3 regions of the Candidatus Jettenia sp. AMX1 genome follow, and region 3 is predicted to be linked to each of the others. Evidence: riboswitches for the same ligand, from Rfam matches in the RefSeq annotation. Region 3 holds a riboswitch; each other region holds the start of a gene.
The links. A riboswitch is a leader RNA that binds a small molecule or an ion and turns the genes downstream of it on or off. The one in region 3 is predicted to bind cyclic di-GMP.
Positions count from the first base shown of each region.

Region 1: it holds a riboswitch for cyclic di-GMP, as region 3 does, so the genes downstream of both, FBQ94_RS16670 (aminotransferase class I/II-fold pyridoxal phosphate-dependent enzyme) here and FBQ94_RS06435 (PKD domain-containing protein) in region 3, are expected to answer to the same signal.
Region 2: it holds a riboswitch for cyclic di-GMP, as region 3 does, so the genes downstream of both, pilM (pilus assembly protein PilM) here and FBQ94_RS06435 (PKD domain-containing protein) in region 3, are expected to answer to the same signal.

Region 1 is NZ_SZPP01000074.1:2,955-11,019, forward strand. Features, by position in the region: gene pepF (oligoendopeptidase F) at 1-1,037, opposite strand, end outside; gene FBQ94_RS16660 (cold-shock protein) at 1,325-1,525, opposite strand; gene FBQ94_RS16665 (B12-binding domain-containing radical SAM protein) at 1,748-3,106, opposite strand; gene FBQ94_RS16670 (aminotransferase class I/II-fold pyridoxal phosphate-dependent enzyme) at 3,578-4,948, opposite strand; cyclic di-GMP riboswitch class I at 5,356-5,475, opposite strand; gene FBQ94_RS16675 (hypothetical protein) at 5,575-6,495, opposite strand; gene FBQ94_RS16680 (hypothetical protein) at 6,492-7,565, opposite strand; gene FBQ94_RS16685 (hypothetical protein) at 7,652-7,924, opposite strand.
Region 2 is NZ_SZPP01000004.1:9,084-18,711, forward strand. Features, by position in the region: gene FBQ94_RS01295 (peptidoglycan recognition protein family protein) at 120-785, shown strand; gene FBQ94_RS01300 (hypothetical protein) at 802-1,149, opposite strand; gene FBQ94_RS01305 (secretin GspD/PilQ domain-containing protein) at 1,297-3,486, opposite strand; gene FBQ94_RS01310 (hypothetical protein) at 3,533-4,333, opposite strand; gene FBQ94_RS01315 (hypothetical protein) at 4,394-5,299, opposite strand; gene pilM (pilus assembly protein PilM) at 5,971-7,743, opposite strand; cyclic di-GMP riboswitch class I at 7,879-7,998, opposite strand; gene miaA (tRNA (adenosine(37)-N6)-dimethylallyltransferase MiaA) at 8,127-9,065, opposite strand; gene FBQ94_RS01330 (DNA internalization-related competence protein ComEC/Rec2) at 9,133-9,628, opposite strand, start outside.
Region 3 is NZ_SZPP01000015.1:198,608-205,482, reverse strand. Features, by position in the region: partial or broken gene FBQ94_RS06460 (right-handed parallel beta-helix repeat-containing protein) at 1-1,400, shown strand, start outside; tRNA gene FBQ94_RS06455 (tRNA-Arg) at 1,752-1,825, shown strand; tRNA gene FBQ94_RS06450 (tRNA-His) at 1,870-1,946, shown strand; gene FBQ94_RS06445 (DUF433 domain-containing protein) at 2,418-2,648, shown strand; gene FBQ94_RS06440 (DUF5615 family PIN-like protein) at 2,641-3,021, shown strand; cyclic di-GMP riboswitch class I at 3,471-3,619, shown strand; partial or broken gene FBQ94_RS06435 (PKD domain-containing protein) at 3,829-6,875, shown strand, end outside.

The sequences.
Region 1 (8,065 bases), on a different contig from region 3:
ACCCTCGCATGAACAGTAGAATCGTACTTCCTGAGATATTCTGCGCCGAGGGGTTCAAGCGCTGTACGAACCAGATCGATTGCTTCTTCATAGGAATATTTCTTATCAACCTCATGAACCAGGGGAACATAATTATCATAGAAGTGTAATTTTTCAATTCCAAGCTCTTCCTGTTTCAGGACATTGAATTCACTGATCGCATCAATATTCTCTTTTACAACCTCAATGAGATTACTGAATACCGTAGTTGGCACATAATCGGGAAACAGAGACATCTCCAGCATAGACGAATAGTTCCGAACCTTCGCCAGTTTAATATTTGCAAGTACATGTGCTGCATAGGTATTTGCCAGGACGTCAATATTCTGCCGGTAAGGCCGGTAATAAAAATCAAACACTTTTTGCCGGAGAGCCCGGTCGGGTGATTCCAGCAATTGCGCATACTTTGCATGAGAAAGACGAATTATTTCTCCCTTGTGTTCAAATTCCCCGAACGAAATATTGTTATCATTATAAGCCGAAAAAATATCATCAGACTTATCCAGGGCAATTTTCAGTTCCGCTAAAACAGTTTCCGTTTCTTCAGAAAGGATATGAGGATTGTACCGGGCATAGCCTTCCAGGAAGAAGCGATACCCCGCCAGATGAGGATTTTCATGAATCATGGTATCGATATCATTCTGTGATAAAGAGGACAGCTCTTTTTTAATGAAAACAGTTTGTGCGGAAATCTTTGAGACGAGCAGTTCGATACGCCCTTTCATCTCTTCATATCTGGCGTTTCGGGTATTCTCAAAAAAGCGGACATTTGCATACACATATAAATTTTCTCTCATGATAGAATGGTTAACATAAAACTGCATAAACTGCTCAAGTTTACGGGGATCGGCAAGAGAGCCTTTGAACTTGAGAAGCTGAGGAAATTCTTTTTCTACCTTGCAATAGTCTTCTTCCCAGCTATCATCCGATACATACAAAACAGACACATCCCATTTATAGGTATCTTCTATTTGATCCCGGATTTTAATCTTACTCATATATTTTTATTTCATCATCCCTTCTTTATATTCAAATATGTATGGCAGTCTGCGTAAACCTGTCGCAATAGCCGGACTTGCCGTAGTATGTCTTCTCTAGTAATCCAAAACAGAGAACAAAAAATTGGTTAAAAAATCAAATAAAAAATCCCAATATCCTTTTACCGATACTGGGATTCCTTATTTTGTTATTATAATTATATTGAGTCGATTACTCTATATTCTTTTATATACTATAACTATTTAGTTGTTTCTACTTTAAAATAAGAGTACGCTTTTACATACATTTATAATTTAACAACTTTTGCTGCCTTATAACCCTTTTGGTCTTTAATAACCTCGAAGTCGACCTTATCTCCTTCGGCGAGAGTTCTAAATCCACTACCTTGAATTTCGGTCTGATGTACAAAAACATCAGTTCCGTTATCCTGAGTAATAAAACCAAAACCCTTTTTGTCATTAAACCATTTTACTGTTCCAGCTGCCATTCAAATCACCCCCTTTAAGCATGAAAAAGTTAAAAAATAAAAAAAGGCTACAATAGTTGCAACTATTGCAGCCTTATTATCACATCAAAACATATAATACGAATCTTGTAATACAGCCAAAAGTCAACTATATTCACTATATTACTACATATCACATGTTAAAACAATACTAAATAATAATATATTTTAAATAATATATTTTATAATCTGAACCTTTCAAAATTAAAGGACGTGTAATTCACTAATTTTGCGAAAATGATGACCGTAAATTGCAAGAGTAACAGAGAGCGATAACAATTCCCGGCGATGAAAAGACGTCCATAATAAGAGTTTCCAAAATTGGGTACGCTCATTGCCCATGATACCAATGTGGTAGATAACACGAAATAATGCTAATATATGACTAAATTCAAATTGGGCTTTAACCTTTGGCATTTTATATTCGCGAAAAAAGGTCTTTATGCGCTGATAATAGTTTTCAGGGGAATAAATATATCTCAATATATTTTTATATCCTTCCTGAAATGTATCCATGTCCATGGTAGGAATAATGTTCGTTGTGCCGTCTACATTATCCCCCGACATCTGTCCAAGTAAACGCCCCTCTTGCTTTAGACGTTCGTATAGTTTTGTTCCTGCAGGGGCCTGAAGCAGCCCAATCATTGCTGACACAATCCCGCTTTTCTGTATAAAATCAATTTGCCGCTGAAAGATGGATGGAGTATCACTATCAAAACCTACGATAAAGCCTGCTTGTACCTGCAGTCCGGCTCGCTGAATACGCCGCACGTCTTCAATTAAATTACGGTTTTTGTTCTGTTTTTTGTTACATTCTGCCAGGCCATCCGTATCCGGCGTCTCAATCCCAATAAAAACCGCATCAAAGCCTGCTTCAGACATCATTCGCATCAAGTCATCATCATCAGCCAGGTTGATAGAGGCTTCCGTGTTAAACGGTATCGGTACATGTTCTTTTTGCCATGTAATTAAAGCAGGAAGCAATTCTTCCTTGAGGTTTTTTTTGCTCCCGATGAGGTTATCATCTACGAAGAATACGGGTCCGCGCCACCCCATACGGTAGAAACTATCCAGCTCGGCAATGATTTGTTCAGCGGTTTTGGTACGTGGGCGTCTTCCAAATAATGATGTCACATTGCAGAACTCGCAGTGATATGGACAACCCCGGGAGTACTGTATACTCATCGAGGCATATTGCCTCAGATCGGCTAATTCCCAAAGAGGTGTCGGGGTCTCCTGAATATCAGCAAACTGAGATGTGGTGTATATCCGCCTGGCACAATTATTATTCAGATCTTCTAAAAAAGGCGGCAAGGTTAGCTCTGCTTCGTTAAGAACAAAATGGTCGACATGCTCAAATTGCTCATGCTCGCTCGTGAATAAAGGCCCTCCGGCAACTACCTTAAGGTTGGCTTCCTTGCAGCGTCTGATGATCTGCTGAGCCGACGTTCTTTGTATAACCATACTGCTGATAAATGCATAATCCGCCCATAACAGATCTTCATCCTTGAGTCTTGTTACATTGACATCAACTAAACGTTTTGACCACTCAGGTGGGAGCATTGCAGCAACTGTCAGTAATCCTAGCGGCGGAAAGGAGGCCTTTTTGCGTATGAACTTAAGTGCATGTTTGAAACTCCAGAATGTATCTGGGAACTCGGGGTATATCAACAGTATATTCATTATGTTTGTCAGAATAACCTCAATAAATATTAAAAATACTCCTACACAGCTAATTATAATCTTTACCTTTTATAACATAAATAAACATGATGTCAAATGCAAAAGGAAGGGAAAGGAAATTCGATGAGAATTTTCCAGTAATATCAAGAGGTTAAAGGAGAGAGATGCTTCAAAAGGAGAACGGAGAAACCTTTGAGCTTATGCTGATGTTCAAGTCACTACAGGCTTACAGAAATGTGAGATAAAAGATATCGGGTAAAGGCGCAACCTTTGACCTCTGCATTCTCAAGTTCATAATAGTAATCTTTTGAGAAGGAGTTATTCTGCCGCAGGGTTTTATTTAAGTTTTTATTATAATAAAAACTTAAATTTTTCGGCAGCTTTCAGGATGATGTCTATACCCCTATCCAATTGATATCTGGTATGTTCAGAGGTAATAAATATACGAATACGTGCTTCATTTTTTGGTACTGATGGAAATTGCAGGATACTTCCATCAAAACCTTCTCTCTGGAGAAAGTCGTTGAGTTTTAAGGTATTTCGTTCTGAGCCAAAAATCACCGGAACAATCCAACTTTTACTATTTCTCATATCAACTTTTCCTGCAAGTTTTTTTCTAAAATACGCCGCATTTTCCCGTAGTAATCTGCGCCTCTTCTCGCCCTCAGGCCCTGACGCCAGTTCGAGCACCTTAATCATACCACCGGTTACTGCAGGATCTAAAGCGCAGGAAAACATGCGGCATTTTGCATACCAATTAACGTAACGGACTACCTCTTTTTTTGCGAGTAATGCGCCACCAACCCCACTAAATGCCTTACTAAAAGTAATGACATAAAGATCGATGTCTTCTAAGACGCCAGACTCTTCACTGACTCCTCTGCCATTTTCACCGGCAATCAGAGTTGAATGAGCCTCATCAACAAGAATGCTTGCCTGATAATTTTTAACCACCCGTACTATATCACTAAGGTCACCATAATCACCATCTGCACCATATAGACTTTCGACGCAAACAAGAACACGTGATTTTCCATGGGAAACTTCTTGTAAAACTTGTTCGAGATGTTCAATATCATTATGTCGAAAATAGGAGCAGTTTGCCCCGGATATCTTCGCCCCTTCAAGAATTGATGTATGAACCGATTGATCCATTACGATATGATTTCCCGGCTTCATGTAAGCCTGTATAACACCTACGTTCGCGCTATAGCCAGAGGGAAATAATGATATTGACCGGTCGTCTAATCCAAAAAAATGCGTGAGATCCTCTTCCAGCTTTTTATGAATACCATACGTACCACTGATCACGGGTGAACTAGCCGCACCAAGACCATAGGTATCGAGAGCATCTTTTGCCGCTGCAATTACATCAGGATGATAGCCAAATCCCAGATAGTTATAGCTGGAAAAATTCAATAGTCTCATTCTATCACCCGTTTCACGCTGGATTTCAATTTCGGTTTTTTGCGCCCCAAGTCTTGGCGATTCAAATGTGTATAAACCATCCCTCGTTGCACTCTCTACCCATTCGTTAAAATGCTTTATTTCTGTCAGTTCAGATCCGGGATTGCCGATAAACATATCATAGGTATAGTTCTGATAATTTTGAGATTTATCATCAGACTCTGCCTGGAATTTAACTTTACGATTCTCCAGAATTTTACGGGTAAGCTCACGTTTTTCTTCTGACGATATACTTTTTGCATTAACAGAACTCATGAAAACCTCCCTTTTCTATGAAAATACCTATTACTGCTCAATATCAGATAAGATTTGTAGAATCCTACTTTCTACGAAGAATTACGTAGTAATAATACAACAGAAACACAAGATTAATCCTCCCTTCCCTTGATGGGAGAGGGCTATGGTAAGGGTGCACAATGAGATTGTTTTCTTTCCCTTATTCCCGTCCCACCACGGGGGAGGAGGTACTGAATTTTCTCGTATATATACCGTAATTACACAAAATCAAGCTGAGAGCTTCCCTTGATTTCTCCCTTGCAGAGGAGAGAAAAGGGGTTATAAATTTCAAGTTCAGATAAAACAAAAAAACCTTACTTCGAGAATATTAAGTCAAATATTCTCAGAGTAAGGTTCTCTGATTTATTTCGAATATATTTATCATGTTCGGTAGTAGGGCTATCTTTCATTCATAGGAGAGACGCATCATGATGCGCCTCTGCCAGTGTAATTAAAGATCCTTTACTTTGCGTCCCCTGATCACTCAGGGTTTGCCTTTATCGCTCTGTCTTAATTTTTAAACGCTACCTATATAACAAGTATGTTGTCTTATGTCAAATAAAATAATATTTTTATTTAAAAGCTATAAAAGAAGTGACGAAAAACTAACCTGATTTCTTGGATCGTTTTAGTTTCTTTCCCAGCCTGAGTATCGATAGGAAGCGAGGTACAAACTGATCAAATAGGTGAAAAGAATTATTTCTCCTTACCATTTTACTTTGATTCTTAAGATTATCTTTCTTTCTTGGATCAAAACGGTCTATAGGATCATCAACAAGCTCTCTGGTGTCTTTATCTCGTTCATCAAGGATAAAAGACGGGACAGATTCTGTTATCCTCGTCCTCCGATTCAGCCTCATATTCGAATTGTCACCTAACTTTGCGATAATCTTGAAGTCAAAAGCCCTGATCATTTCTGGTGTAGCTCCAAAAGCAAAATTTACACAGCCATAGTCTGAAGATACAATTACATGGGCTAGTTCTTTTAAACCATTTTTATCAAACGGAATATAGACCGGTTCACCTATGGATAGTTCATCAAATCTCTCAAGGGTGAATTTTGATGTTTTAATTAATTCTGCAAGCGATTTATCCAACAAGTCGAGTTTGAAAAAACAATCCTCCGATGCACGACGCACGATGTCATCAGCAGCAGGAAAATCTACTTTTCTCCACGTATTTAACAAATTCTCACCATCGTAATTAGCCAATATCCAGGGAAGGATAAACCAAAAATGCCTTCTGTACTCAGGGGGAATGCTAATGCCCTGTAAATGGTAAATGTTTCGGCCATCTTTATCTTTATGGTTTGATAAACCGCAACTCACAAGAAACGTAGTTTGTAAATGGTTTAAGCAGTAAAGAGGCAAAACCGGCGATTTGCAGAAAGCATTTTTGTACTTATCATACAGATTGTAAAGCTGATTTAATAGCTTAAGACTATCTGAAGAAATTTTCGGTGGAACAATCATCCATCGATAATCTTTCGATAAAGAACGGGAATATAAAAGTTCCTGGTATTTCATTTGATCTGCCTTACCCTCTCCATTGCTTTGCCCAAGAGCGGTTCTATATGTGTCTCAAATTGGCTTAAAATTTCGTAATCCTTATTTTTTTCTTCTAAAATAGCTCTGGCGATACTCTCGGCATCAGGCTTACGCATGATGAGAGACCAGATTTTATTTACCAGCCCCGCTTTTTTCAGGATTTCTGAAAGTTCTTTTTCCCTTTGCCTTATACTCTTGCTGGCTTCCTCTCTCATCTGCTTTAAAGTTTGCCCTAAACAATAAAACAAAACATGTTCTGCATTCACCGGTTGTGGAAATCCCACAATCTTATCTTCGGACCTAAAAGGATGTTTAACATCCTCTGTAGGAGTAACAGACCGATGAACATTACCCTCTCCTACTGCAGAGACAGGAACAATACACCCCTCCCAGGAGGGATTTTGCTTCTGTAAAGATACCATCTGATTAAATACTTCCAGGCCCCGTTCAATCAACGGCGCATAATTGTCAGTTTTCCACCTGGCATCAACCGTATCTGCCTTTGTTAACATGATTACAAATATTAAATTCCTATTCGGATAAATCCTGCTATAGGTTGTGAATATCTCATGGATCCTGCGTGCTCCTGACCGATGTCGTGCTTCTTTAATATTCGGATAATACGTCAGGACAAAGGCATCTGCAACCAGGATAACAGCATTACTGAGTTCAATATGAGAAGCCAGGTCAGTAATTTCAGATCTGACCATATCCGGGGATTCCTGAGTATCCGTTGTATCCGTAATTTCTGTTAAAATACCTCCGCGATAATCTATCCAATCAAAATAGGTTACCGGCCTTGAATTATGATACACAGTAAAAGGCCATACCGTTGTCTGCTGTGTACCGTCAGGCCATTTTAACTTATCGGCAAGTGAAAACCTGCTAAAATCGCCAACACTCAATATGGCTTTATCAAATTGCTGTACAGAACGCGGGGCAATGTAAAAACCTGCCTCATTTTGCCCTGCATCTCCAAGCGTTTCATAAAGTGCTGACATATATGCCGTTTTGCCAGAACCTGATATACCTACCATAGTTACTTTCATATCTCATTTACCTCTCATAAATCATTTCATAATTACTGTGGGAAGTTTTGGAATACATGCTATCTCATGATAAAACCATACCCATACTATGCCTTCGTTTTCTGCCTCATCATTTCAAAAACTATACCAAAAATACCTCCCATGAATGGCGCTATAATCGCTAGTTTTGAAAAACCTGCAATAATCCAAATTACTACAAAAAGAGAAAACCCTACCATTGCACCCAGGAAAAATGCCTGTATGAGTTGCGCAGGCGCTCTTTGAATTTGCCCAGATGCTCGTTGCTCCGGGAGTTTCTGCTCGTTCGGCATTAAAACCCTCTTACTGAGGTCCTTATGTCTTTCAATATTGTCTGACATTTGTTTACCTTCAAATAAAATGAAAAATCTTGCGTATATTACTTAAGCTATTATATTACTAAAATAGGTACTTTTTTAGCAACCTTTTTGTCAATTAAGCGCATATAAAAAACGTGCTGCAAATTTATTTAAAAAAACATT
Region 2 (9,628 bases), on a different contig from region 3:
CGAAGATGTTCTTTGATGAATATTTTCCTGTAAGGTTTTTTATTTATAGATGGATATGAAAAAAATCCGCTTCGAAAAAAGCCAGTGTATTACTCAATAAAAATTTTTAGGTTAAAAATATGCGAAAACATGAAAGAATTATTCAATATCTTTCGCTGACCGCAACGGTAGTCGCTACCTCGGGACTACTCATTTCCATACCTTCTTTTAATAGTGTAAAAATCGAAAAATCCCTCCCTTTTTTCAACATTTCCAAATTAAAAGAATCTTCTCCTGAATTGAATCTTGTTAGCATTTGCCGTACCGATGTAAGCGAAAATCAGTGGAAATATATTGTTATTCATCACAGTGCAACTGAAAAGGGAAACGCTGCTCGATTTGATAATTATCACAGGAATAAGAGAGGTTGGGAATATGGTCTTGCGTACCACTTTGTAATTGGAAATGGCTCATTCTCGGGAGATGGAGAAATAGAGGTTGCTGAGCGATGGAAAAAACAGATACATGGAGCACATACAGCAAATATGGCCTGCAATCGGGTGGCAATCGGGATTTGTCTGGTTGGTGATTTTGAAAATGGAGGTGTTCCTACCGATAACCAACTCGATTCGTTAGTTAAATTAATCCAATATCTCTCAAGAAGATATACCATTTCTGTATCAAACATATTATTACATAAACAGGTACATCAAAAGGGCACAGCTTGTCCGGGTAAGAATTTCCCATTTGCCGAACTTAAGATGAAGCTTCTGCAAATGGCCTCAAATCCGACCAACCATATTTAAAAATACCGGATTTGCCTTATTTTATTGGTGTCTTTAAGAGTTCAGCTTTCACATCTTCAATAGATGCACCAAAGGGTTTCCCGTAGTGTTGTAATTTTTTATCATACTTATAATTTCTTGCAGCCACTAATCCCAGACTTCCTCCCTGAAAATATTCATACACCATGATAATTTGTTCTTCCGTGTCCACAAGGTAAAATGGTTGTCTACTCCCTAATTGTCCGCCTACTACACCAAAAACCTGTTGCGCACTTCCGTCTCCCTGAGCAATAACATAATTTGTTGTATTCCTAAAAATCAGAATCATAAGCAGCAAGGCAATAATAATAAGCAAGAGTGTATTCACCTTATCCACTTTACGCATAAGACCTCCATGAATGAATAACTATTTTATTTGTTTAACGAGTATAGATAACTTAACGAAAAACTTTGAATTTCCTCTCCATTACATAAGATTGTAAACCAGGCTATACCATAATTCTTATGAATTTATCTATATTATGAATACTTCCTAAGGATTATTTGAATCTGTCACCTGAAACTTTTTATTCGATATGCTACTCAGAAAATCTGCCTCTTGCTCTTCTTTGATAATAATAGTGGGTTTTAAAAGAATGATCAAATTTGACTTTCTGTTATTCTTCAAATTTCGGGAAAACAGCCTCTTTAGCAGAGGTATTTTCGATAATACGGGAATGCCCGTTGTCTGATCATCCTTGTTAATAGAACCAAGTCCGCCAATAATAAGCGTGCCTTTATCAGGCACACAAACTGTTACCGATACCTGGGAAACATTTATTGTCGGCAATTGAACAGTAGAGGTAGGAGGTATGTTAACAACCCCTGTACCTCCGGTCGTAAGGGTTGTATCGGTGCCAACTCCGGTAAAAGTAAACGATTCTATTGTCTCAATTTGAAACACGGAAGGAGTTACTTCCAGATAAATGTATTTTCTATCTGCACTCACAATAGGTCTTACATCAAAGGTTGTTCCTTCGGGAATTGTACCGATAACAGGAGTTACGACACCTTCGGCAACGGAAGTACTTTGAATATAATTCGTAGTTTTAACAACAGCAATATTACCACGCTGGGTATTAGAGAGTGTTATTCGCGGTGATGTAAGTATTTCCGAGTCCTTACTTTCCTGGACGGCGCGTATAAATCCTTTTAGCATACTATTATGTAAGATGGAATAATTGAGCGAAAGCCCACTGCCAGCAACCAGTTCGCTAATATCTGCTTCAGCGCCTGTATCGATAGAGGTATCATCACTAAAAAATTTACTGAAATTGCTGCCTATATCCTCAAGAAATTCATCAGTAACGGAAATAAAACGGGCTTCAATATTTACCTGAAGGTTCTGTGACGACCTTAAAGAAGCCAAAAGGTTCTCAATCTGCCTATGAACGAATTTACTATTAACCACTACAAGGTCTCCCGGGTGACCCACCCTTGCAATGATACTCCCTTCGCCCTGACCAGGAATATTCATGTGCCGCTGACTGTTGGGAATAGCAGCGCCAATAACATGAGTACGATATGACCACGATGCTGGTTCGATAGTAGTAACAATCAATTCGATCAGATCCGATACCCGTTCCGAAGGATCTTTTGTTTTAACCGTTTCTTTTTTTCGCATGCTCAATTGAGAGGAAGATGCTGTAATATCAAATTCAAGGGGATCCTTATCATCCAGGTTGATTAATATATCCCTTACATCATAAACTCGCAGTTCCGTTTTTTGTTTATAAATATGCAAGATATCCCCTTCAATTACATACTCATATCCCTTTGGCAGGATATACTTCAAAGCTACTCTCAATGGCACATCTTTCAGTCTTAAGGTAATATGAACATCTCCCGCTTCTGAATCAATAATCATATTAATATTTGTCTTTTCCCTTAAGAAGATAACAACATCCTTCAAAGGTGTATCTAAAAACTCAAAGGAGATGATCATATTCAGGGCATCTTCAATTTCCTTTGGAGGGGCGCTTTCCACAGGATTGAGATTCATTTGAAGCTGTTCTGTCTTTCTTTTATTTTCTTTTACAATCTTATCTAAATCGGGAAGTATGCGATCTGAAGCATCTTTCCACTGTTCTTTTGTAGGAAATCTCAGGATTTCCTGATAAGGAATGGATAATTCTCTCAGATATTCGTTGCTTTTCAACTTTTCTTGTGCATCGATAGTTTTTAAATATTCTGTAATATGCTCATGCCTTATATCATTCAGCTTTCCTTTTATATATAATACTTTTTTATTCAGAGGGTCTATCTTAAGCATGAAATCTGCTATTTCTGCAGCATCATCATATCGTCTCTCGTAAATGGCAGTGTACACATCCCCCAGTAAAGCTGATATATCTTTATGCACAGGAGGAGTAACTATCGTTTCTTTTTGCACGCCAACGTTGCTCTGTATTTTAGACAGCATCCTCTTTCCCTCAAGGCATTGTCGTGATTCTTCCAGTAATATTTGCGCCTCTCTATTGGCAGGTTCTAACAAAATAGCTAATTCCAGCGCCTCAATAGCATTCGGATAATCTTTTAGCTCAAAATATATTTTAGCAATCTTAAGATAGTGATTGTTGAGCGGAGAAGATTCTGTTTTTGAAGTATCCTGTGCGTCTATTTGATTCGATGCAGAAAGCAACAAACCTATGTTTAAGATAATAATTAAGATTATATTTACCATATTCTGTGTGTGTATTCTTTTAAAATAACCCTGCCAAAAATATCTTTCAATGAGTTAAAGAGGTATTTGTTAGTGGATGAACAATAACTGTTTCTGTCCCCAGATTTACAAATTCTCCTATCCACAAGTCATACGATTTGCCTTTCTTATATTCAAACACAATTTTTGAAGTTGAAATCATCTCTGCCTCTTCTGTAAGTGAGGTACCTAAGAAATTATTCTCTTTATCCCGAAGAACACTCGCCCTTTTCATCATAAGCGGTTTTTGCGCACAAGGAACTATTTCGATCAATTTACAACGAGTATCAAAATCTATCGTTTCCCCTCTGATCGTCTTTTTCTCACCTATGGTTTTCCCCTTTTCGACGATAAAACTTTTCGTCCACCAGACATCCTTATACAATCTCCTGACCTGAATCAAGGCCAGTTCCGGAGTGCCCCCTTTAAAGATAAATTCTCTATCTCCCGGGACATCAACCTTTAAATGCGGATAGGCTTGTAATTCTGCTTTCTTTAATAAATCTTCCATGGTAATATCCGAAATTGATTCTCCTTTTGCAGGCTTACGAAAGATTTTGAACTGTTGCAGGAAATTTGCCTTGGGCGGCGTTGCGAATCGCAATTCGAGCTGCATTGCCTCTGTGAGTTTTGTACTTATTGCCGGAGGTCCGCTCATCTTTAGTTTTCTTTCGATAACATCCGATAGTGATTGTAATTTTGTAGTAACCTTATGCGTTTTTCTTTTTAATACCATGCTGGTAGAGAACACCGTATAGATAAAATAACCTACCGCAATACCGAGAACAAATTTCTCAATATATTTGAATAGAAAGTTCTTTGGTCTCATGATTCTATAAAAACAGCAATAAAAATTTATATTTCAATTTCCTGCGGTAAGCACTCTTACTTATGTTTTATAGTCAATAACATACGCATCAATAGTAACACCAATCACGGGATACGATACGGAATGGTTAGTATCCCGGATTAAAATATTTTCATCTTCGCCTGGTGAACCAGGATTAAGATTTTTATCTGTACTTACGATACTAATGCCCTCGATAACAAATGGAATATCCGATCTAAGAATTTCATACAAGAGGAATTCTATACAATCCGCCCGTAACTCAACGGCAAGGGTAACAGGCACAACGGTATAAAGATGCGCAAAAGAGGAATCATACGAAGATGATACTTCCCGGAAACGAATCTCTTTAATTCTGGTAATTCCTGTGGTATTTGTAGCAACATGAACGAGTGCTTCTATGATCCAGAAATTTTTTTGTACTGGTAAGATAGTATCCCACACCGGGATGTCATATCCCCAGCTTTGAAATGGCAAAACACCTTCACTTATAGCGATATTATGTGCCCGTATCTTTGCTAATAATGCGGAAGTTCTTTTTACATACTCATTCTTCCAGAGCGCCTCATCCTCTATTTTCGTAAAACCTTTTTCTGTATCTCCTATTACAAAAAGAGTTTCTAACAGATCATCTCTTCCTTTAAGAAAGGATCTGCATTTTCCAATTTCTTCTTCATATAGATCTTTCTCTAATTTTTTTGACTCAATCCATGTATTGTTGTAAATATTTTTTTTTAAAGCATATTTTTCCAATGCAACGGATAAATCCTCCAGGGCTTTGTGACTTATTCTGTATTGATTTGAAAGTGGATAGATATATACAAATAACAGAATAATCAAGCTAAGAAAAACAATGCTCATAGCTATCCAAAAAACTAATCGTCCGGAAAAAATACCCGAAAAGATATTCTTTAATTGTGAGAAATTTAGACCTTTGCCAATCTTCATACATGAGGCCTTCTATAACTTTTATCTCTTATTAAATTAATATGTAGGGCGAGGCTTTAACCTTGATTCCCCTCATACGCATCAAGCTAAGAATTTTTTATATTCAAAAGCTTTATTACGAACACTCTCTTTTACCCCTTTGGTGCTGTTGTTATGTTATGACTTATTTCCAAGGCCTTCAGCCTTGGCTATACACTTTCAGCTCTTCAGGCCTATGATGGTTCTTGTAACTTGTAGTAGCTTAATCGCTTGTAGTAGCTTGTTCCCAAACTCTTCCCCATTTACATGAGGACATGGTTTGGGAACACAATTGCCGCGAAACTCTGTTTCGGGAATCCAGAGTTCTGAGAAATCATACGATCAGGTACTTCTTGATTCGGGAAACAGAGTTTCTCGAACATGCGCGTTCCCAAACAGTCAGACCGGGTCAAATGGACATTCTTTGTTCATATATAGAACTTATTAATTTATACACTACAATATACTGCATAGAAAATGCGGTTAAAGGCTCATTTGACCCAGTCTGAGTGTTTGGGAACAAGTCGGGTAGCACTTAGCTGATGCATATGCGCTTCCTCCCCCGGCTGAATACATACACAGGGTTAGTAATAAGGCCAGTACCAGACAAATACAAACCCATAGAGACACAAGATTTTGCGTCTCTACGTAACTTATGATCTCTCAGAGGAAGTTGAAGTTCCAGGTACTGCTAACAGCTTTTCCGTTTCCAACTGTATCTCATGGTGTGATTTTATAATCCAACGTATTTCAAAGCTGATATAACCTTCCCGTTCATCCTTATGTTCTATCTGACGACATGAGCCTGGAACAATTTCTACGTTTTTGAATGCCGGAACTTTTTGATCAAAAAGGGTTACCCCCTGAAGGGGTCTCAGGATATGTTCTTCTATAAAACCCATACTTGGATCTCTGCTTTCTCCTTTTATATCCATGAGAAGCAGTTTTTGGGAAATTGCAGGTTTTACCGGCGTGTTTGTCTTTTTAGTTTGAAAAAATACTGATGATGTCTGTTTCTCATTAGTTCCAATCTTTACGGTATCCGCATCTACCCATGAGGATTGTATACTCGTTACCGATACATTATCGGGTACCAAAGCCAGTAGGGTATCCAATACTTCCATCCAAAAAAACCGGGAAGAATCAATAGAGGAGATAAGATCCAGCGCAGATTTGCTTGTTTGTGCCTGGGCCTCAACATCCTTATATCTCCCTTCAAGCCCTTTTATATTTTGCAATATTTTTTGGTGATAATTCTGAGAATTATTCAGATGATTAATTTGTATATGTAATCCACAGTATTGAACAATAAGTGACAAAGCAAAACAGCCAATACTGGCTACGGCATAAGGCTTTTTCTTAGATATCTCGGCCGCTTTGATTAATTCCGGTGGTAATAAGTTTATCTGTATTCTGCCTAATTTCAGGCCTTGCAGCGCCAGTCCTAAAGCAGTGTTTAAATTCACCAGGTTCTCGGTAAAACAGGCAGGATTAATAGTATCTGATACTTTTAGATTGTTCAGGACATTAAGAACTTTTACCTCATATTTAAAATTATCGGCTATAAAGTTTATATTGAGTGGATCTTTAAATTTGCTTCCCGTTAAGAGAAGGGTTTTAAAGCAAACAGTATCTTTCGTTAAGGATTTATAATATTCCATCGATCTCTGTATTTCCTTCACAAGATCAGTATTTATTGTGGAAAAGGAGACGCTTCTCAACCAAAGATGTAAGTTGTCAACAATGATCAAATCCGTATTTTCAGTTTCTCCATGTATGATTATCGTTGCACCTCCGATGTGCCGATCAAAAAGAGCAAGGTTGTAGATAGCCAGGGGTGTAACCTGTAAGGCGTTTATCCTGGGTTTAAGGGATGCAATATTTGTCAATATATAATCAAGCGTCGTTCTTTTTGATGCGAAAAGTCCAATTTCTATGCTTTCCATATTGGGATTTATATCAGATAGCTGCTGGTAGCACCATATAATATCTTTAAAATCAAAAGGAATTTGTTGTTTTGCCTCGTAATTAACAATATCTTTTACTTGTTTCCGGTCTACAGGGGGAATGCTGATAAATCGGGACAATATAAAATGTCCTGGGATAGATACCAGAACAGTATCTGACCTGGCAATACGATGCTTTGCCAGAAAAGTTTGAATAGCCTCTTGAATGTGTATTGATTGTAAAAGATCTCCATTCGGCGGTACTGGAGAATATTCAATAACATCAAAGTCTTCCACCCGTAAACAACCAGATGTTTGTGCAATCTTTACTGCCTTAAGAGCATAGCCACCAATGTCTAAGCCCCATGCAGCTTTTGTCTTATTCTCTGTAAAGACCTGTGAGAGTTTTCGAACCTGCGACAGCTTCCGAATAGGTAAGCTAAACTTTTTGAAATCAGTTCGTAAAAAAGGAAGTCTCATATTACTGTTGTGAAAGAGAAAGATTTCCGTGCATCAGGGTAAATTCTATAAAAACAAAAAAGCCTTACTCCGAAAACGTGTATACAAACAGTTTCGACAGTAAGGCTCTTGTTTGTTTTATCTGTATTCATCATGTTCGGTAGTAGGGCTATCTTTAATTCATAGGAGAAACGCATCATGATGCGTTTCTACCGGTATAATTAAAGATCCTTTACTTTGCGTCCCCTGATCACTCAGGGTTTGCCTTTATCGTTCTGTATCTATGATCCAGATGTTTGCTTATATAACATCCGTGATGTTCTAAGTCAAACAAAAACTGGAAATACTTTAGACTATGAAATCTCCTTAAACTCAATTTCTCCGGGAAAACTGTCTCTTCGGGTTCATTTATTTACCCTACCTGTAAATTGCTCAAGTACCCTTTCTGACAGACGTATTATATCATTATCCGGGGATACATGAACCCAATGGATGTCTGAAAAACTCCGGAACCAGGTCATTTGCCTTTTTGCAAACCAGCGCGTTCTTTTTTTCATTACCTCTGTAGCCTCATAAAGGGTATATTTCCCACTGAAATAGTTAATAACCTCTTTGTATCCGAGCGCCTGAGAGGCCTGTTTACTTAACCCCGACGGATTATGTAATAAAGTCCGTACTTCATCTATAAGTCCACGAAGAAGCATACGGTCTATACGTGCTTCTATACGCTTATACAAGATATCACGATCGTGTTCAAGAGCAACTACCAGGCAATCATATTTCGGATTCTTATGGCCAAATTGAGTTTGAAAAGAAGAGATGCGCTGCCCTGTCGTCTTATACACTTCCAGCGCCCGGATAACCCTTTTTTGATCATTCGAATGTAGCTTAGTGGCAATCTCGGGATCTACCTCAATAAGTATTTTGTGAAGGTAATCGGAACCTTTTTCTTCGGCAACGGATCTTAAGTAGTTCCGGTATTCCCAGTCCGCAGGTGGCCCCTCAAATAAACCGTCTACAATAGCCTTTAAATAAAGAGCTGTTCCACCTACAACCATACATGGTTTGCTCTGTTGATAAAGTCTGGAAATAACTCCTTCTAAATCTTTCACATATTGTCCTACGCTATATTCCTCCCACGGCTCTACAATATCAATTAAATGATGCGGAATGGTATTTCTTGCGGTACGAGAAGGTTTTTCTGTACCGATATCCATACCCCGATATACCAACATAGAGTCAGCGGAAACTATTTCAGCACCAATACTCTCTGCAATCTTTAATGCAACATCCGTCTTCCCGCTCGCCGTAGGTCCTGTAAGTATCCAAATAGGAATAGCCATAAGAGTTGTACAAAAAGTATATTTTCTCTAAAAGAAAGGATTAAGAGCTAAAAATTCATTACTTTTGCTATTGTAAATAATTTACAGGGAATGTGCACGTATAAAAATAACGGTAGGAATAATCCTGCGATTTTTTTTCGTGAAAAGAAGAGTATGTTACCCCGTTCTTATCTATGGTAAATGTTACAGCCCCTTCACGATGCGCCTGCAAGGTTTTGATATGATTCTTTTGCAAGATATTCAGCGTAGTATGAGAGGTAATAGTGTTACTTGAATTAATAAAGGAGTATACTGGTTGCACAGCCTTAATAAACAGTTCCAGGTTATGGAGAGAGGAACCGTGATGAGGTATCTGAAGTATTGTCGACTTGATTCCTTCCGACCTTGATAAGATCGATTCTATGCCCTGTTCCTGGATATCAGCACACAGAAGTACTGTATGTCCAAGGTATTCAATTTTTAAAACACATGAATTATCATTTATTGGGGTAGTACGAGAATGAAAAGGCGGAGGATGTAATATTTTTACCACTGCCGGCTCAAAACCTTTTAAGTCATCGCCG
Region 3 (6,875 bases):
CCGAGGAGAATTATCCATATTATGTTTGGATTCGTGCGAAGGGAAGTGATGATAGCGGCAATTCCCTGTCGGTTTCCTTTAATGGTGATTCTAAAATAACGGTACCTACTTCTTCCAATGGAACTTATTCCTGGATTAAATTGCCAAAGAGCCTTTCTACTCCGCCGGGAAACTACCCCTTTGTTATCGGGGCAGCCGAAGATGGAGTGACATGGGATAAAGTAATCATCACTACGGATCCTTCTTATAATCCCACAGATACAACGGATAAGGATGATGGTGATGTAAGAAAAATAAATGTCGCTATAGACCGAGGGAATGATGACGTGGAGGAAAGAGGTGGCGATGATGATATGATAATGGACAGTACAGATCTGGAACTGGTTGAGGATAACGATAAAATACAGAAAATTGGATTGAGGTTCAATTCTCTTGACATTCCATCAGGAGTTGTGATCACCAAAGCCTATATACAGTTTACGGCTGATCAACCAGGCTCAGAGGCGACGACTCTTGTAATAAAAGGTGAGGCTTCAAGCGACGCTGATCCTTTTGATAGAGATAATGGCAGTGTCTCTTCCCGGAATAAAACGGCAGCCTATATTACCTGGAATCCTGCTTCCTGGGATAAAGAGGGAGAATCAGGACAAGACCAGAAAACACCGGACCTTACTTCCATTGTTCAGGAGATAATAAATCAACCCGATTGGGCAGCAAACAATGCAATGGTATTTATTATTACAGGCACAGGAAAGAGAGTGGCAGAGTCTTACGAAGGCGCAGCAGAGCATGATGACCTTAGTAAAGCTCCCCAATTATATGTCGAATACCAGGAATCATCTGGTACGGAGAGTAGTGTTGATGTCCTCATATCAGACTATAAAGATGATGTTGAAGAAATGGAAGATGGGACCATATACTCTAATAGCAGTGATCTCGAATTGGTAGAGGCTGCTACGAACCAAGCCGTTGGACTGAGATTTCATTCTGTCGCCATTCCACCAGGATCTGTGATTACCAAAGCCTACCTACAGTTTACGGTTGATGAAATAACCTCAGATGCGGCGAGTCTTACCATAAAGGGCGAGGCCTCAGGCGATGCCAATCCTTTTGTTATCGATAATGGTAATGTCTCTTCCCGGAATAAAACGGCAGCCCATGTTATCTGGAATCCTCCCGCCTGGAATACCGAAGGAGAATCAGGACAAGACCAGAAAACACCGGACCTTACTTCCATCGTTCAGGAAATAGTAAATCGGTCCGGCTGGTCTGAAAACAATGCAATGGCATTCATTATTACAGGTACAGGAAAGAGAGTGGCTGTATCTTATGAATGTGCCAGGAAAAATGAGAGCCCTGAGAAAGCTCCTAAATTGCATATTAAGTACGAGAAAAAGTAAGTTCTTTTCCCAAAGTATAGTTCTGTGGAAAATGTAGGGAACAGACTGGCCTCATCTTTTTAAGATGAAGCTGGTCTGTTTTTATGATTAGAGAAGTGACTTGTGAATGAAATAATCAATACATAATTTAGTTGATAGCTTATCGGTTTTCAAAAAGCTTTATCATTTTCCTTGAAAAAGATATCATTTTTTGTATAATTTACCGAACCTGTATAAATAAGTTTTAAATTTACAGCACTTCTGATAGCAAACAGGGTAAATTTTGCAGGAATTGGTGTACAAAATAGACAGGGTTTCAAGCGTGATATTTTTATTTAAGCCTGCTGTGTAATGTTTTGATAAGCGAGTTATGCGCCAGTAGCTCAGCTGGATAGAGCATCGGATTTCTAATCCGGCGGTCGAGGGTTCAAATCCTTCCTGGCGCGTTGTTTATTACATAAATATTAAGTTTTTTCTCCTATAGAGTGTGGTGAGCGTAGCTCAGATGGTTAGAGCATTAGACTGTGGCTCTAAGGGTCGCGGGTTCGAATCCCGTCGCTCACCCCATAACATACTGATATCAGTCTGGTTTTCTTTGCTGCTTCTCTGGCATTACATTTACAAGCAAGATAGTTCATAACAAATAGCCTGTATTTGTCATATCTTGCTGCACAGACATCGACATGTTTCAGATGTTGATGAGTATTTTTTCATTTGTAACCATTTCCAGAGATTCTTTTTGCCATATTTATCACAGTCAGGAAACTTAACCACCACCGTATCCCTAGTACTGTCGGACGAAAGGAAGGGGAAGAGATAGGCCAACCTAAACTATATAGATCCAGTGCCTTACTCTATCCAGAATTCCCATTATCATTAGTCGGTAATAAGCTCTCAGTTTTATTATTAATTGCGTTAAGATTGCTTTCCACAATTCTTCTTAACAATATATACATAAATGGTTACAAGTGTTATGTAAAGTATGAATGTTAAATATCATTTTAAATTTGAGGAGTAATAATATAGGAGTAATAATAAATGAAGGTGTTTGATAGGATTGAGATTAATCCGCGAGTATGTAATGGTAAGCCAGTAATTAAAGGCACCAGGATACCTATATCAGTAATTCTTGAACTGATAGCAGAGGATAAGTCATGGCAAGAAATACTCGATGGTTATCCTGAGCTGACGAAAGGCGATATCTATGCAGCTTTGCATTATGCAAAGGTATCACTTGATCATAGTGAATTAGAAGAAATTAATGTCTAAGCCGTTAAAATTATACTTAGACCAAATGTTTCATGTGAATGTTGCCCAAGCTTTGCGTGAACAAGGATGTGATGTATTGCGTGCTTCTGAAACGGGCCAGGCAAGAGCGGACGACTATCAGATTTTAGAAAAGGCAATATCCGAAAATCGTATATTAATTACCCTTGATGAGCATTTTGGAGATTGGGCGGTATTACCACTCAGTAGCCATCCAGGGGTTATTCGAATTAAGGTGAATCCAACCACTTCCGGAAAAGTTATTAAACTTCTTTTGCATTTCTTACGCAAGAATCATACATCAGAACAATTTAAAGATCATTTAGTTATACTATCAGAAAAATGTGCAAAATGGATTCTAACTGTAACATATTAATAATAAAAAGCTTAAGAAAAAGGTACGACGAGTTCGAATCCCGTCGCTCACCCCATTACTCTTTTAATCAAAAGGGATCACGTTTGTGATTCTCATACCTTACAATAAAGATTCGCTCTCTGTGTCCATGCTTGTGAAGTTTATTGTACATCCCCTGGATTTAGCCAGCCTGATTTAAGTGAATCATAAGAGCTTGCCTGACTCCATTAACCATCCAAAATTATCTCCTTTTCAAGTAGTTACTATTCCTCTCCATGATAGTCTTCAAAATTAAAAATAAAATAAAATTGATTTTTTTGTGTTCTATGATATATTCACGTAAACGTAAAATAAATTTTACTTTGCTATACATCATTATATAGTAATGCTTTAAAATCATATGGGTAATTATAGATAAGGTAAACTAAAAATATAAAATTTATTTAGATTCATTATGAATGCGTAAAGTCTTCCGATAAAGGCAAACTCTGAGTAATCAGGGGGCGCAAAGGAAAGGGTCTTGTAACCGTGGACAGTGTTCGTGAACAGTGTCAGTATAAGTAAAAGACACTTACACCCATAACTGGAACGATGAAAATAAGATAGCCTTACTGCCGAAGATATTTCTATAAATATCTTTGCAGTAAGGCTTTTTTGTTTTATGGCCAGCAGGAAGAGATTTCTCATAATAACTACGTATTAATTTTAAAGTATTTATTATAACAAAATTATCACAGGATGTAGATAGAAAGTTAATGAAAAACAAACCAGTTTGCCTTTATTAACGACCAGGGTATTGTCATCTGATAAATTAAGGGGGGGATTTAAATGTGCTGTGCGTACTGGCGTAAAATTCTTTTAATCTACTCAATGCTCTTTGCTGTGTTTATTTCCCTTTTTTCACTCGTAATCAACTCAGCAACATTTGCTCTGGATACCGATGCTTACGTCAGCCTGGTTCGGTCTGTAGAGACTGGTTATCATAACATCCCAAACCCTGCGGGTCTTGCTTTCTCTCCAAGAGCCAGGAAATTCTTTATTGTGGATGCCCCCAAATCTGCCTTGCCTTCAGCAAAAATTTTCGACATCATGATGATGACTTCTTCTGGTGATTTGGTTAGTTCAGTTCGTACACAGATAACGGATCCTGTTAACATAGCTTTTGATAGCAAGGCCAATCGCTTGTTAATCTATCAGCCGGCTGTCCATAAATTGATTGCCGTAAAGGCTATGGCTGACGGCAATCTGGATCCTGCTAAGGTTACTAGTTTTGATGCCCGGAAGTTTGGTCTTCGGAGGCCTAACGGTATGACTATTGACCCGTCCAGCGGAGGTCTTTTTATCCTTGATAGTGCTGTGCCGGAAATTATCCATGTTACGCCAAATGCGGATCAGGGTTTTGATGATGCATCGATTTCCTATGTATGTTTAGAGCAAATCGGCATATCTGATATTCGGGGTATTGCCTTCAATCCTGCCAATGGCCATCTCTATATCCTGAGTTTTACTGAGAAAAAGCTGTACGAATTCACGAAGTCAGGAAAGGTTGTTGCGATACGTGATGTATCAGAATTTAATCTCAAAAACCCACAAGGTATGATTTTCGCTCCGAGTGGAGATCTAACGGATGATCCATCACAAATGAACCTGTACATTGCCGATTACGGTCCTGACAATAAGAGAAGCCAAAAAGCCCATGTGTTGAAAAATGCACAGACATATGATGGTAAAGAAAAAGATGGAAAGCAAATGCAGGGTAAAATTGTTGAGTTATCTCTTACTCAAACACCTGGTGTGGCATCTACAAGCAGCTCTTCCCTGGTGCAGACTATGGATCTCTCTCTACTTTCTCCACCCAGCCCGGATCCGGCAGGTATTACCTACCTTTTATCCTCTAATACGCTCCTTGTTTCTGATGGTGAAGTTGATGAAATGCCTATCTTTGTCGGTGTTAATCTTTTTGAAATGAGCCTGACCGGTAACTTACTGGATACCCTCAGTACAACATCTTTTTCGTTTGAGCCGGCAGGTTTAACGATTAATCCTGTTAATAAGCATCTCTTCTTTACTGACGATAATGTATGTAAGGTATTTGAGTTAGACCCCGGGGTTGACGGACTTTATGATACCTCGGATGATATAGTTACTTCTTTCAGTACGTCAGACTTCAGTTGTTTCGATCCTGAGGGGATTGCTTACGATAGCACACAAGGAGCACTTTTTATAGCAGATGGTGTGAGTTCTGAAATCCATCGGGTTGCACCGGGAGATAACGGTGTTTTCAATGGTGTGCCACCGACGGGTGATGATCGGGTGACACATTTCGATACGGCGATTCTTGGAGTGACTGATCCTGAGGGTATTGAGTTTAATCCGGATAATGGCCATTTGTACCTGATCGGTAAGCCTCCAAATATATTGGCTGAGATAACAACATCAGGTACCCTCAGGCGGGTGTTTGATATTTCTGCTGCGAATGCCCGGAAACCGGCGGGCCTTGGCTTAGCTCCCGGCAGTTTAGACCCCAATATCAAGAACATTTATATCGTTGACCGGGGAGTTGATAATGATCAAAATCCAAATGAAAATGATGGCAAAGTATATGAAATATCTCTGCCTCCAATTTCGCCGGGCAATCAAGTACCCACGGTTGATGCTGGATCCGACCAGACAATTATCTTACCGGCGGATGCCTCTCTGGATGGCTCTGTTTTTGATGATGGTCTGCCGAATCCTCCCGGTGCAGTGACCGTTACCTGGAGTAAGATTCGCGGGCAAGGTATTGTTACCTTTGCTAATGCCAATGCTATTGATACGACTGCCAGCTTTCCGGAAGTGGGAACGTATGTGCTTCGCCTGACTGTTGACGATGGTGAACTAATCAATAGCGATGATGTAACCATCGTTGTTTTGGGTAGAGGCGATGAAGAATTTGTAGACGTCAGGGTTGCAGCCAGTACAGATGATGCGGAAGAGAAATCCACAGGTAATGTGGCGCTCACGAGCGCTGATCTCGAAATGGTTCTTGATGGAAGCGACCAGACCGTGGGGTTGCGCTTCAATGGAATCAATATTCCAAAAAATGCCATAATTATTAATGCATATATTCAATTCAAGGCTGATGAGAGAAACTCGGAAGCAACTTCGCTTTCGATTCAAGGCGAGAATGTTGATAATGCTACGACGTTTACCTCTGTTAGCAGGAATATATCATCCAGACCGAGGACAATAGCTGCGATATCATGGTTTCCTGCGCCATGGACAAAGCTGGGAGAGCTGGGTCTTAATCAGCGGACACCTGATATATCTTCGATTATTCAAGAGATTGTGAATCGGTCAGGTTGGTCTAGTGGTAACTCATTAGCAGTTATTATTAGCGGGACTGGGAAGCGTGTAGCCGATGCATTTAATGGGGATACAGGTGGGGCGCCCTTGCTTCATGCGGTATATTATTTAGCAGATCACCAGCCGCCAATAGTTGATGCAGGACCGGATCAGACGATTGCACTGTCTGGCCATGCTATTTTAGATGGTACGGTATCTGATGATGGTTTACCGAGTCCGCCTGGATCAGTAATCACAACCTGGAGTCAAATTAGCGGGACTGGTGAAGTTACCTTTGGCGATATAAATGCCATAGATACAACGGCAAGCTTCTCAGAGGCAGGGACGTATGTGCTCCGCCTGACAGCCGATGATGGCGAGTTGATCGAAAGTGATGATATTACCGTTGTTGTTAACGGCGCCACTATGGTGAGAGAGATCCGGGTCTCAGCCAGCACAGATGATGCAGAAGAGAGGCCTTCAGGTAGCATGCTACTCTCCAGTACCGATCTGGATCTGGTATTTGATAAGTACAATCAAATAATAGGTAT